DNA from 3 places in the Bacillus thuringiensis genome. Region 1 is predicted to be linked to each of the others. Evidence: a T-box and tRNA genes for the amino acid it is inferred to sense, from the RefSeq annotation. Region 1 holds a T-box; the other regions hold tRNA genes.

Region 1 (4,285 bases):
GTGCATCCGCACCAACTTCAGCGTCACTTGGGAAGATGAAGATACCATCTGCATAGTCTTTTGAAACTAACTTTCCATCAATGCCAAGCTCTTGAAGAGCACAAACCATACCGTGAGAAGCTTCACCACGTAGTTTTGCTTTTTTAATTTTGAAGTTACCAGGAAGTACAGCACCAACTTTTGCAACTGGTACTTTTAAACCTTTTGCAATATTAGCAGCTCCACAAATAATTTGAACTGGTTCTTCTTCACCGATATCGATTAAGCATTTGCTTAATTTATCAGCTTCTGGGTGTTTTTCACATTCTAATACGTGACCAACTACAACACCTTTTACACCTTTATTTAATACTTCAACGCCTTCTACTTCAATACCACTTTTCGTGATTTTGTCTGCTAGTTCTTGTGCTGTTACATCTTTAATATCTACATACTCTTGTAACCAACGATATGATACGAACATATTTATCCTCTCCTTCCCTTACGCTCGTTTGAATTGTTGTAAGAAACGTACATCATTTGTATAGAAATGACGAATGTCATCTACGCCGTATTTCAACATTGCGATACGCTCTGCGCCCATACCGAATGCGAAACCTTGATATTCTTTTGAATCATAACCAGCCATTTCAAGTACGTTCGGGTGAACCATACCTGCGCCTAGAATTTCAATCCAGCCAGTTCCTTTACAAGTGCCGCAACCTTTACCGTGACACATCATACAAGAAATATCCATCTCTACAGATGGCTCTGTGAATGGGAAGAAACTTGGACGAAGACGGATTTCACGATCTTCACCGAACATCTTTTTCACGAATACTTGCAGTGTACCTTTTAAGTCACTCATACGAATGTTTTTATCAATTACAAGACCTTCAATTTGCATGAACTGATGTGAATGCGTCGCATCATCATCATCGCGGCGATACACTTTACCAGGACAGATAATTTTGATTGGGCCTTTTTCTTTATTATTTTCCATCGTACGTGCTTGCACAGAAGATGTATGTGTACGTAGTAACGTTTCTTCTGTAATGTAGAATGTATCTTGCATGTCACGTGCTGGGTGATCTTTCGGTAAGTTTAGTGCTTCGAAGTTGTAGTAGTCTTTTTCTACTTCTGTTCCTTCAGCTACTTCATAACCCATACCGATGAATACATCTTCAATTTGTTCAACAACAGCTGTTAACGGATGGTGACAACCTGTTTCAACAGGACGACCTGGTAGTGTAACATCAATTGTTTCCGTAGCTAATTTCGCTTCAATTACTGCTTTTTCTAAGTTACCAATTTTGTCTTCTAGACGCGTTTGAATTGCTTCACGTACTTCATTTACTAATGCTCCCATACGTGGACGCTCTTCTGCTGATAATTTTCCCATGCCGCGTAATACTTCTGTAATTGGACCTTTTTTTCCTAAATACGCTACGCGTACGTCGTTTAAGCCCTTTAGCTCTTTCGCTTCTTCAATAAGCTCTAACGCTTTTTGCTTTAGCTCTTTTAAACGTGCTTCCATTTTGGAACCCTCCTAATTTTAAAAATAAAAAAACCTCGCTCCCAAAAAGGGACGAGGTAAATTCGCGGTACCACCCTAAATTGACAGAACAAGTCTGCCCACTCATTAGTTATAACGATCAATTCTGACCGGAACGCCTTTACATATATATGGTCCTGGCGTCAACTCCAGAGGTGAATTCACTTCCGTCTACCATAAGAATGCTTTCAGTCTAAGGCATTCTCTCCCTATATGGCGATTTTGTAAGTTACTCTTCTCTATCAACGTTTTTCGTTATTTAACTTTTAATATAATATACTTCAACTTATTATAAGAAGTTTTTTATTTGTTCGCAACTGGGCTTTGCAAATAATACGTTAAAATCCCTGCTGCAACCGCAACATTTAATGATTCTGCCCCACCGTAAATCGGAATATACAAGTTTTGATCCGTTTTTGCAAGAATTTCTTGGCGTACGCCATTTCCTTCATTTCCAACAATTAATGCAAAACTTCCGGCCGGAGTTACTTCACCATACGGAACTCCATTTTCAAGAGCTGTTCCATATACAGGAACGTTATTTTCTTTTAACTTGTCTACCCATTCTTCTAAGTCCCCTTTTACAATTGGTAAGTGGAAAATAGAACCTTGTGTAGAGCGGAGTACTTTACTATTGTAAACATCAACACAACCTTCTCCAAGCACAACGGCGTGAATACCAGCTGCATCAGCTGTACGAATAATTGTTCCTAAATTACCTGGGTCTTGCAGGCCATCTAATAAAAGGAATTTCCCATCAGTAAGAGCTACTTTTTTCTCATGCTTCTCACAAACAGCAAATACACCTTGTGTCGTTTCTGTTTCACGAAGTACTTTTACAATCGCCTCAGGTACGATATACATTTCCACATCATTAACTGTCCAATCTTTCGGAAGGTCTGTCTGATCTGAAACGATAAGTTCTGTTACAATTCCTGCCTTCAAAGCTTCCTCGACTAAGTGGAATCCTTCTACAAAAAATAAACCTTTTTTATCGCGTTCTTTTTTCGTTTGCAGCTTTTTCCACTGCTTTACACGCGGATTTTGTACTGAATCAATGTTTTTCATAATATGTATTTCCCTCTCTTCTTGTCTTATCATTATAGCCTATTTTTCATACATATTTACATAAAAAAGAACAAAAACTAACGTCAGTTTCAATTCTGAAGAAGAGGTGAAAGCAATGAGTTTTAATTTACGCGGTGCCGTATTAGCGAATGTATCTGGTAATTCACAAGATCAATTACAAGAAACAATTGTCGATGCAATTCAAAGCGGTGAAGAAAAAATGCTTCCAGGTCTTGGCGTTTTATTTGAAGTTATTTGGAAAAACGCTGATGAAAATGAAAAGCACGAAATGTTAGAAACACTAGAGCAAGGATTAAAAAAATAAGCAATTTGAAAATCACCTTCGCATAAGCAAAGGTGATTTTTTTTACGGAAAAATTTTTCTTCTCCTAAACATTTCTACTTTACTAACGAACTATGATGGAGTACAATGTTCAAAATACATTTAAACCGATCGATTTTTCTTCGTATACATCATTAGATAAAAGGAGTGAATGTTTTATGCACCGTATTACGCTTGAACAAGTTTTTAAACATCACATTACACAAAAATACGTAAACCGTTCTGGAATGGTCCACGCGATCGCTGTCGCTTACCATGCGTTTCACCTAGCCAAAAAGCATCACGCCTCAGTCGATGCTGCGACAAAGGCCGGTTTCCTTCATGATATCGGACATCATACGTGGTACACAGGCGGCGAATGGGACTATGACTTATATAAAAAGAATGATATCCATGCAATTAAAGGCGCAGAAAGAGCACATAAATTGCTTATTAGATTGGGAGAGCATCCAAAACTAGCAAAAGAAATTTCTATCGCAATCCTTCTGCATACAGATTCTTTCTTAGTGGAACAAGAAATTGAAAGAACATCTCTTCAAAGCATTATTAAATGGGCAGACGAAGCAGATGAAGAACCAGGCGGAGCTCATCATTATAGAACGATTTCTTATGAAAAAGCACTTAAAGCTATTCAGCAATTAGATCGATTGGTAGAGCGTGAATTGCAAATAGAGCAAGCCAAATTGAATAACAAGGCAGAACATAGTTATCAATGAGAAAGAGGCATCACTACAGGGTGATACCTCTTTTATTATTTTATGGAAAATAAACCTTTATCCCGCATTAACGGGCAGTAAGACCCCCACCTCGAAATTCAGCAAAGACGAGGAAGTTAGGTGGGGAATCAACTGCCCGTAAAAGCCCGATTGGTGAGGGCTGATAATCAGTGGGGGATGAACCTCCCCAATGATTAAAGTTTCACTTTATATGTAATATTTAAATGTTACATTCAAAAACAAATTACTTTATAATTAAATATATAAATATAAAAGAGGTGATTTTACAAATGCAACCCGCTACACAGCTTTCTAATGAACAGAAATACTCTATGTCATGGGGACAATTTATTAGCTCCGTTTTATTCGCTTTTTTCGGAACCGGACTTATTACTGTGTTCCTCGCAATGCCATTAACAATTTATACAGCAGGTCTTACAGATAAAAAACAAGTTGCCCTATATGAATCTATTGCAAATACTGCAAGTACCGTATTACAACTAGCTGTATTGTTATTCTTCATTTTTAAATTCGAACCCGCAAAAAAATTACTACTAAAATCTTTTAACTTTAAAACACTGAAAGAATGGCGCACATACGTATACTTACTTCTTTTCTTCGTTA
Region 2 (4,285 bases), 1.4 Mb from region 1:
TTGAGCAATGGAGGGACGCAGAAGGATAGAAGAAGCGTGCGATTGGTTGTGCACGTCCAAGCAGTTAGGCTGATAAGTAGGCAAATCCGCTTATCGTGAAGGCTGAGCTGTGATGGGGAAGCTCCTTATGGAGCGAAGTCTTTGATTCCCCGCTGCCAAGAAAAGCTTCTAGCGAGATAAAAGGTGCCTGTACCGCAAACCGACACAGGTAGGCGAGGAGAGAATCCTAAGGTGTGCGAGAGAACTCTGGTTAAGGAACTCGGCAAAATGACCCCGTAACTTCGGGAGAAGGGGTGCTTTCTTAACGGAAAGCCGCAGTGAATAGGCCCAAGCGACTGTTTAGCAAAAACACAGCTCTCTGCGAAGCCGTAAGGCGAAGTATAGGGGGTGACACCTGCCCGGTGCTGGAAGGTTAAGGAGAGGGGTTAGCGTAAGCGAAGCTCTGAACTGAAGCCCCAGTAAACGGCGGCCGTAACTATAACGGTCCTAAGGTAGCGAAATTCCTTGTCGGGTAAGTTCCGACCCGCACGAAAGGTGTAACGATTTGGGCACTGTCTCAACCAGAGACTCGGTGAAATTATAGTACCTGTGAAGATGCAGGTTACCCGCGACAGGACGGAAAGACCCCGTGGAGCTTTACTGTAGCCTGATATTGAATTTTGGTACAGTTTGTACAGGATAGGCGGGAGCCATTGAAACCGGAGCGCTAGCTTCGGTGGAGGCGCTGGTGGGATACCGCCCTGACTGTATTGAAATTCTAACCTACGGGTCTTATCGACCCGGGAGACAGTGTCAGGTGGGCAGTTTGACTGGGGCGGTCGCCTCCTAAAGTGTAACGGAGGCGCCCAAAGGTTCCCTCAGAATGGTTGGAAATCATTCGTAGAGTGCAAAGGCATAAGGGAGCTTGACTGCGAGACCTACAAGTCGAGCAGGGACGAAAGTCGGGCTTAGTGATCCGGTGGTTCCGCATGGAAGGGCCATCGCTCAACGGATAAAAGCTACCCCGGGGATAACAGGCTTATCTCCCCCAAGAGTCCACATCGACGGGGAGGTTTGGCACCTCGATGTCGGCTCATCGCATCCTGGGGCTGTAGTCGGTCCCAAGGGTTGGGCTGTTCGCCCATTAAAGCGGTACGCGAGCTGGGTTCAGAACGTCGTGAGACAGTTCGGTCCCTATCCGTCGTGGGCGTAGGAAATTTGAGAGGAGCTGTCCTTAGTACGAGAGGACCGGGATGGACGCACCGCTGGTGTACCAGTTGTTCTGCCAAGGGCATAGCTGGGTAGCTATGTGCGGAAGGGATAAGTGCTGAAAGCATCTAAGCATGAAGCCCCCCTCAAGATGAGATTTCCCATAGCGTAAGCTAGTAAGATCCCTGAAAGATGATCAGGTTGATAGGTTCGAGGTGGAAGCATGGTGACATGTGGAGCTGACGAATACTAATAGATCGAGGACTTAACCATATAATATGAAGCAAATGTTATCTAGTTTTGAGAGAACATAAAAAACTTGTTGACTTTTAAAGTAAATAAGTTATAATAATGATTGTCTCAAAAGAATAATGTCTGGTAATGATGGCAGAGAGGTCACACCCGTTCCCATACCGAACACGGAAGTTAAGCTCTCTAGCGCCGATGGTAGTTGGGACCTTGTCCCTGTGAGAGTAGGACGTTGCCAGGCAATATTATTCCGCAGTAGCTCAGCGGTAGAGCTATCGGCTGTTAACCGATCGGTCGTAGGTTCGATTCCTACCTGCGGAGCCATTGGAGAGCTGTCCGAGTTGGCCGAAGGAGCACGATTGGAAATCGTGTATACGTCACAAGCGTATCAAGGGTTCGAATCCCTTGCTCTCCGCCATAGGATTTATAATATTTGGCCCGTTGGTCAAGTGGTTAAGACACCGCCCTTTCACGGCGGTAACACGGGTTCGAATCCCGTACGGGTCACCACTTTGGAGGATTAGCTCAGCTGGGAGAGCACCTGCCTTACAAGCAGGGGGTCGGCGGTTCGATCCCGTCATCCTCCACCATATAAATTTTATATGAATAGTATTATCGCGGGGTGGAGCAGCACGGTAGCTCGTCGGGCTCATAACCCGAAGGTCGCAGGTTCAAATCCTGTCCCCGCAACCAAATGGTCCCGTGGTGTAGTGGTTAACATGCCTGCCTGTCACGCAGGAGATCGCCGGTTCGACCCCGGTCGGGACCGCCATTTTAATAAGGCTCGGTAGCTCAGTCGGTAGAGCAGAGGACTGAAAATCCTCGTGTCGGCGGTTCGATTCCGTCCCGAGCCACCATTTATTTTAATAAAATACGCCGGCTTAGCTCAATTGGTAGAGCAACTGACTTGTAATCAGTAGGTTGGGGGTTCAAGTCCTCTAGCCGGCACCATGTAAGTTTCGGAGGGGTAGCGAAGTGGCTAAACGCGGCGGACTGTAAATCCGCTCCTTCGGGTTCGGCAGTTCGAATCTGCCCCCCTCCACCATTTACATAGGGGCATAGTTTAAAGGTAGAACTGAGGTCTCCAAAACCTCCAGTGTGGGTTCGATTCCTACTGCCCCTGCCAAATATATTTACACAACATGGCGGTTGTGGCGAAGTGGTTAACGCACCGGATTGTGGCTCCGGCATTCGTGGGTTCGATTCCCATCAGTCGCCCCATTTTTATTTTAAAAATTACAAATAATTTAATTGATACTTACATATAATTAAGTAAGAATTCGATGGGCTATAGCCAAGCGGTAAGGCAACGGACTTTGACTCCGTCATGCGCTGGTTCGAATCCAGCTAGCCCAGCCATTTTTGCGGAAGTAGTTCAGTGGTAGAATACAACCTTGCCAAGGTTGGGGTCGCGGGTTCGAATCCCGTCTTCCGCTCCAATAAAATTTAATATGGCGGCATAGCCAAGTGGTAAGGCAGAGGTCTGCAAAACCTTTATCACCGGTTCAAATCCGGTTGCCGCCTTTTCTTTTGTGCCGATGTGGCGGAATTGGCAGACGCGCACGACTCAAAATCGTGTTCCTTCGGGAGTGTCGGTTCGACCCCGACCATCGGTATCATGAACGTCGTAAAAAAACTCTATACAATTAGTATAGAGTTTTTTTGTGTTTTCTTTTCATTACATGACAAAATAAGCGCAAAAAGTGTACGGTGAGTAAACTGTGAAACATTAAAAGGATAAAAACAAACATTCAATTTTATCTTTTTAATTGCGGTATTCTAAAATATTCCCTTCGAGCACTCTAGAGAGAATTTCTCCACCCCGGTGACATGAAGTTAAATCCGACACCACCAGTAGATATTAGTACATTATCAACGGTTAAGTTTGTAATTTCTAAAAACTTCTTTTTAAACTCTTCTCTGTTGTACTTATACATTGTTGAGTGGCACGCCCACATTTGCATTGAAGTACTTAACCAATCCCCTAATTCCTTCAATTCAGGAAACGCCTCAAATTGGATTGGTTCATCTAATTTCATGAATCTTACTTGATAGATAGTTGGGTTTAACTTTTCTCCTATTCCTTTAAGAGTATGTGTGTTTTTTTCGTTTGAATGTGTCATAATTCTCCCCCATTTCCCCTTCGAATTTTTTCCTATTTTAATTATACAACAATAGAAAGTAATTGTAGGGGTATTATGGAAATTGTTATCAGCAATATAAAAAGACTCTAACAGAAATGTTAGAGTCTTTTTTGTTAAATTATATTATGTGATGCTAAAATTCGTAATAAACTTAGGAATTCATGTATAATATAACTTGTCGAAAGAACAAAATGATAGTGATTTATATTATGTCTGTAATATGAATCAAAAATGAACTTTTTATATTTCTTTTAAAAATGTGTTGAACACACATTATATTTCATATTAATATTTTTATGTAGATTTAAAACGAGAAAGAGAGTGGAAAGTATGGGCCGTAAATGGAACAATATTAAAGACAAAAAAGCATCAAAAGATGCAAATACAAGCCGTATATACGCGAAATTTGGACGTGAAATTTATGTGGCGGCAAAACAAGGCGAGCCAGATCCAGAATCAAACCAAGCGCTTAGAGTCGTATTAGAACGTGCGAAAACATACAATGTACCAAGAACAATTATTGATCGTGCAGTTGAAAAAGCAAAAGGCGGTTCAGAGGAAAATTATGACGAGCTTCGTTATGAAGGATTTGGACCAAATGGAGCTATGGTTATTGTAGATACACTTACAAATAACGTAAACCGTACTGCAGCAGATGTACGAGCTGCATTTAGCAAAAACAGTGGTAACATGGGTGTAAACGG
Region 3 (4,285 bases), 1.7 Mb from region 1:
TGGAATGTTGTTTCTTGTCTTAATCACTTTCTCCTTGTTTTACTAACAAAAAAGGATCTCACATAAACCGGAGATCCTTTTTAATTTATATTAATTTTTCATATCGAAAATATTGTTTATCCACAAGCATATTTTTCATAAATAAAGCTCAAATTATATTTTTTCTCTAAGCTCATTCGTTGTTCATCATCGCACCAATAGAAAAGAATATCATGAATCGTTGCGTAACGCTTATTTTTAAGAAATAGCCTAAAGAATGATGGTAAACAATCATGTAATTGTATAAATATATAATTGCGTAGTGTTTCTTCTTTATATTCAATGCCCTTACAAATATACAGTAACTCTTCACAATAATATGCATGCTGTGGAACTTGTATCATTTCGAAAAATGGCACATAAGATAGTAGCTTTCCAATAAAATGACCATATCGATCCATTACTCCTATCGTCATATGCTCCATCATTTCTTTCATCACATATAAATAATCATCTACATGAGTTGTCTTTAACGGGTCTAAGCGATCGGAAATTTGAGATAATACAGCTCTTTGACATGCTAAAACTGCCTGACTAGGCCCATAATATGATAGGAAATCTGTACACTTGCGATATTTCCGTAATAAATCATGTGTATATAAATCATATACAAAAGTATTACAATACATTGCTAAACTCATCATATCACTATTTAATTGCTCTTTTGATAATGATTTTGCTCTCTTGCACATATAAAAGAATGTAAATTCCAATACTTCTTTATGAGATAATAAATGTTTACAATCTGTTATACATTTTTCATTAAATTTAACTCTATCCCAAATTTTAATATCTCTATCTGTCAATTCGCCGATACGATATTTAATAATTAAATAGTTTAAAGCAACTGATTGCGTCAAAAGATCCCATGTTTCATATTCCAATGAAGTATGAACAAACTCAGCTAATCCTTGTGCTATCATAAAAGCATTTGCTTCTTCATACCAACCAATCTCTTGGCATAAGCGAAGAATACGCACTAAAGTTGGAATTTCATCTTTATGAAACTGCGGTAAATTCTTTACTTTATTCATGCCATATACAATAAATGCGGCTAAATTTTCTTCTTTATAAAATTCTTTCTCTTTCCATACTAATATAGTTCGTTCTTTCCCCTCACCTTTTGGGTGACAAGGTACAAGCAAAGAAAATAATTCAGCGAAATTATTTGGTTCTATATATGTATCTGTAACCAAATTCCAATTTGGATCGCCCTGTACAGCCTTCATATAATTCCCCTTCCCTTTCATCTATGTAGGAAATATTAAGTTATTATCGCACCATTAAAAATTAATATTGTTATATTCAAAATCTCTCATAATACTTATATCTATCAGTATATCATCTTTTCTCTTATTAAAAATTAAGAATAACAAATTTTAAAAAACTGTCGAAATTATTAACCATATACTTATTATATAATGTCTCAGATACATCACGCTAACATATTAGTTTAATCCATATATGCTAGAATAATGCATCTGAATTTTATATATAGTTTAGCTCTTTATGAGTAACCATTAAAATCTCGGTTAATTAAAGTTTCAATTTACTCTGTACGCTCTGAAATTTCGCTCAAGGCAAATCCAGCTTGATCATCTGCCGATTCCCTTATAGCTAAATCTCCTAGTGCTAACATACCAATAAGCTGACCACTATCAACTACTGGTAACCGTCTAATTTGATACTGTGCCATTAGCTCTGTAGCTTTTTCAATAGGATCATTTGGAGAAACTGAGATAATATTTGTTGTCATTACATTTGTAATTTTATTAGATCCAGGATGTTTTTCAGCAATCCCTCGAACAACTAAATCTCGATCAGTAACAAGCCCAACAACTTGCTCATTTTCAACAACAGGAATTAATCCAACCGATTCTTCCTTCATTTTTACAGCTGCCTCATATACATTGTCTAGCGGTGTACAATGTACAATATGGGTACTCATTAAGTCTCTAACTCGTGTCATTATTTATTTCCTCCTTTTTATACATACCATAGCTTTTCCAAAATCCCTTTATTTATTTCTGGAAAGTAACATGATAAAAAGGATCAACAAAATAAAAAAGAGCCAGCATAATGCTGACTCTTTTTTTTATGACCCGTACGGGATTCGAACCCGTGTTACCGCCGTGAAAGGGCGGTGTCTTAACCACTTGACCAACGGGCCATGGCTCCGCAGGTAGGACTCGAACCTACGACCGATCGGTTAACAGCCGATAGCTCTACCACTGAGCTACTGCGGAATAATATATGGTGGGCCTAAATGGACTCGAACCATCGACCTCACGCTTATCAGGCGTGCGCTCTAACCAGCTGAGCTATAGGCCCATATACTTTACAGGGGCAGTAGGAATCGAACCCACACTGGAGGTTTTGGAGACCTCAGTTCTACCTTTAAACTATGCCCCTAAATGATGCCGGCTAGAGGACTTGAACCCCCAACCTACTGATTACAAGTCAGTTGCTCTACCAATTGAGCTAAGCCGGCATAAAAAAAATGGTGGCTCGGGACGGAATCGAACCGCCGACACGAGGATTTTCAGTCCTCTGCTCTACCGACTGAGCTACCGAGCCAACATAAATGGCGGTCCCGACCGGGGTCGAACCGGCGATCTCCTGCGTGACAGGCAGGCATGTTAACCACTACACCACGGGACCATTTGGTTGCGGGGACAGGATTTGAACCTGCGACCTTCGGGTTATGAGCCCGACGAGCTACCGTGCTGCTCCACCCCGCGACAATATGAAATTAAAAAATGGAGGAGGTAGAGGGATTCGAACCCCCGCGCGACTCTCGCCGCCTGTCGGTTTTCAAGACCGATCCCTTCAGCCGAACTTGGGTATACCTCCATGAAGGAAAAAATAAATATTTTATTATTATATGTCTAAATCATAAAAAAAATGGAGGAGGTAGAGGGATTCGAACCCCCGCGCGATTCTCACCGCCTGTCGGTTTTCAAGACCGATCCCTTCAGCCGAACTTGGGTATACCTCCGAGACATATATTAAATAAAGTGGAGCCTAGCGGGATCGAACCGCTGACCTCCTGCGTGCAAGGCAGGCGCTCTCCCAGCTGAGCTAAGGCCCCATGTTTTTTTGAATATCGGGAAGACAGGATTTGAACCTGCGACCCCCTGGTCCCAAACCAGGTGCTCTACCAAGCTGAGCCACTTCCCGTTAATAAAAGCGCGCCCGAGAGGAGTCGAACCCCTAACCTCTTGATCCGTAGTCAAACGCTCTATCCAATTGAGCTACGGGCGCATATGGTGCCGAGGGCGGGGGTCGAACCCGCACGGTGGTCACCCACCGCAGGATTTTAAGTCCTGTGCGTCTGCCTGTTCCGCCACCCCGGCATGTCATATTGAAAATTGGAGCGGAAGACGGGATTCGAACCCGCGACCCCAACCTTGGCAAGGTTGTATTCTACCACTGAACTACTTCCGCAAGACATGTATGAGTTATTTTATTAAAAGTGCGGGTGAAGGGAGTCGAACCCCCACGCCAAAGGCGCTAGATCCTAAGTCTAGTGCGTCTGCCAATTCCGCCACACCCGCATGTTTTATTAAAAATGGTGAGCCATGAAGGATTCGAACCTTCGACCCTCTGATTAAAAGTCAGATGCTCTACCAACTGAGCTAATGGCTCTTAATGGCTGGGCTAGCTGGATTCGAACCAGCGCATGACGGAGTCAAAGTCCGTTGCCTTACCGCTTGGCTATAGCCCATTAATTAAGAATGGTGGAGGGGGGCAGATTCGAACTGCCGAACCCGAAGGAGCGGATTTACAGTCCGCCGCGTTTAGCCACTTCGCTACCCCTCCGACATATATGGTGGAGGATGACGGGATCGAACCGCCGACCCCCTGCTTGTAAGGCAGGTGCTCTCCCAGCTGAGCTAATCCTCCATTTTGCCTGGCAACGTCCTACTCTCACAGGGACAAGGTCCCAACTACCATCGGCGCTAGAGAGCTTAACTTCCGTGTTCGGTATGGGAACGGGTGTGACCTCTCTGCCATCATTACCAGACATTATTCTTTTGAGACAATCATTATTATAACTTATTTACTTTAAAAGTCAACAAGTTTTTTATGTTCTCTCAAAACTAGATAACATTTGCTTCATATTATATGGTTAAGTCCTCGATCTATTAGTATTCGTCAGCTCCACATGTCACCATGCTTCCACCTCGAACCTATCAACCTGATCATCTTTCAGGGATCTTACTAGCTTACGCTATGGGAAATC

The links. The T-box of region 1 lies ahead of pheS (phenylalanine--tRNA ligase subunit alpha). A T-box ahead of a tRNA ligase gene usually reads a tRNA of that ligase, here a tRNA-Phe.
Positions count from the first base shown of each region.
Region 2: it has a tRNA-Phe gene. The T-box ahead of pheS (phenylalanine--tRNA ligase subunit alpha) is inferred to sense a tRNA for this amino acid. The anticodon was not compared.
Region 3: it has a tRNA-Phe gene. The T-box ahead of pheS (phenylalanine--tRNA ligase subunit alpha) is inferred to sense a tRNA for this amino acid. The anticodon was not compared.

Region 1 is NZ_CP012099.1:4,383,204-4,387,488, forward strand. It holds gene pheT (phenylalanine--tRNA ligase subunit beta) at 1-463, opposite strand, end outside; gene pheS (phenylalanine--tRNA ligase subunit alpha) at 482-1,516, opposite strand; T-box leader at 1,561-1,789, opposite strand; gene AC241_RS22595 (TrmH family RNA methyltransferase) at 1,838-2,635, opposite strand; gene sspI (small acid-soluble spore protein SspI) at 2,718-2,927, shown strand; gene AC241_RS22605 (HD domain-containing protein) at 3,104-3,661, shown strand; gene AC241_RS22610 (CPBP family intramembrane glutamic endopeptidase) at 3,952-4,285, shown strand, end outside.
Region 2 is NZ_CP012099.1:526,914-531,198, forward strand. It holds rRNA gene AC241_RS02720 (23S ribosomal RNA) at 1-1,461, shown strand, start outside; rRNA gene rrf (5S ribosomal RNA) at 1,563-1,678, shown strand; tRNA gene AC241_RS02730 (tRNA-Asn) at 1,687-1,761, shown strand; tRNA gene AC241_RS02735 (tRNA-Ser) at 1,764-1,855, shown strand; tRNA gene AC241_RS02740 (tRNA-Glu) at 1,873-1,947, shown strand; tRNA gene AC241_RS02745 (tRNA-Val) at 1,952-2,027, shown strand; tRNA gene AC241_RS02750 (tRNA-Met) at 2,054-2,130, shown strand; tRNA gene AC241_RS02755 (tRNA-Asp) at 2,134-2,209, shown strand; tRNA gene AC241_RS02760 (tRNA-Phe) at 2,219-2,294, shown strand; tRNA gene AC241_RS02765 (tRNA-Thr) at 2,313-2,388, shown strand; tRNA gene AC241_RS02770 (tRNA-Tyr) at 2,399-2,482, shown strand; tRNA gene AC241_RS02775 (tRNA-Trp) at 2,490-2,563, shown strand; tRNA gene AC241_RS02780 (tRNA-His) at 2,583-2,658, shown strand; tRNA gene AC241_RS02785 (tRNA-Gln) at 2,722-2,796, shown strand; tRNA gene AC241_RS02790 (tRNA-Gly) at 2,802-2,876, shown strand; tRNA gene AC241_RS02795 (tRNA-Cys) at 2,891-2,961, shown strand; tRNA gene AC241_RS02800 (tRNA-Leu) at 2,972-3,053, shown strand; gene AC241_RS02805 (DUF3884 family protein) at 3,240-3,560, opposite strand; gene AC241_RS02810 (YebC/PmpR family DNA-binding transcriptional regulator) at 3,912-4,285, shown strand, end outside.
Region 3 is NZ_CP012099.1:745,543-749,827, reverse strand. It holds gene AC241_RS03865 (DUF3965 domain-containing protein) at 117-1,268, opposite strand; gene AC241_RS03860 (CBS domain-containing protein) at 1,589-2,008, opposite strand; tRNA gene AC241_RS03855 (tRNA-Glu) at 2,138-2,209, opposite strand; tRNA gene AC241_RS03850 (tRNA-Asn) at 2,211-2,285, opposite strand; tRNA gene AC241_RS03845 (tRNA-Ile) at 2,294-2,370, opposite strand; tRNA gene AC241_RS03840 (tRNA-Trp) at 2,381-2,451, opposite strand; tRNA gene AC241_RS03835 (tRNA-Thr) at 2,458-2,530, opposite strand; tRNA gene AC241_RS03830 (tRNA-Phe) at 2,541-2,616, opposite strand; tRNA gene AC241_RS03825 (tRNA-Asp) at 2,625-2,700, opposite strand; tRNA gene AC241_RS03820 (tRNA-Met) at 2,704-2,780, opposite strand; tRNA gene AC241_RS03815 (tRNA-Ser) at 2,800-2,892, opposite strand; tRNA gene AC241_RS03810 (tRNA-Ser) at 2,945-3,037, opposite strand; tRNA gene AC241_RS03805 (tRNA-Ala) at 3,058-3,130, opposite strand; tRNA gene AC241_RS03800 (tRNA-Pro) at 3,146-3,219, opposite strand; tRNA gene AC241_RS03795 (tRNA-Arg) at 3,230-3,303, opposite strand; tRNA gene AC241_RS03790 (tRNA-Leu) at 3,307-3,395, opposite strand; tRNA gene AC241_RS03785 (tRNA-Gly) at 3,412-3,486, opposite strand; tRNA gene AC241_RS03780 (tRNA-Leu) at 3,516-3,596, opposite strand; tRNA gene AC241_RS03775 (tRNA-Lys) at 3,612-3,687, opposite strand; tRNA gene AC241_RS03770 (tRNA-Gln) at 3,692-3,766, opposite strand; tRNA gene AC241_RS03765 (tRNA-Tyr) at 3,778-3,861, opposite strand; tRNA gene AC241_RS03760 (tRNA-Val) at 3,870-3,945, opposite strand; rRNA gene rrf (5S ribosomal RNA) at 3,951-4,066, opposite strand; rRNA gene AC241_RS03750 (23S ribosomal RNA) at 4,168-4,285, opposite strand, start outside.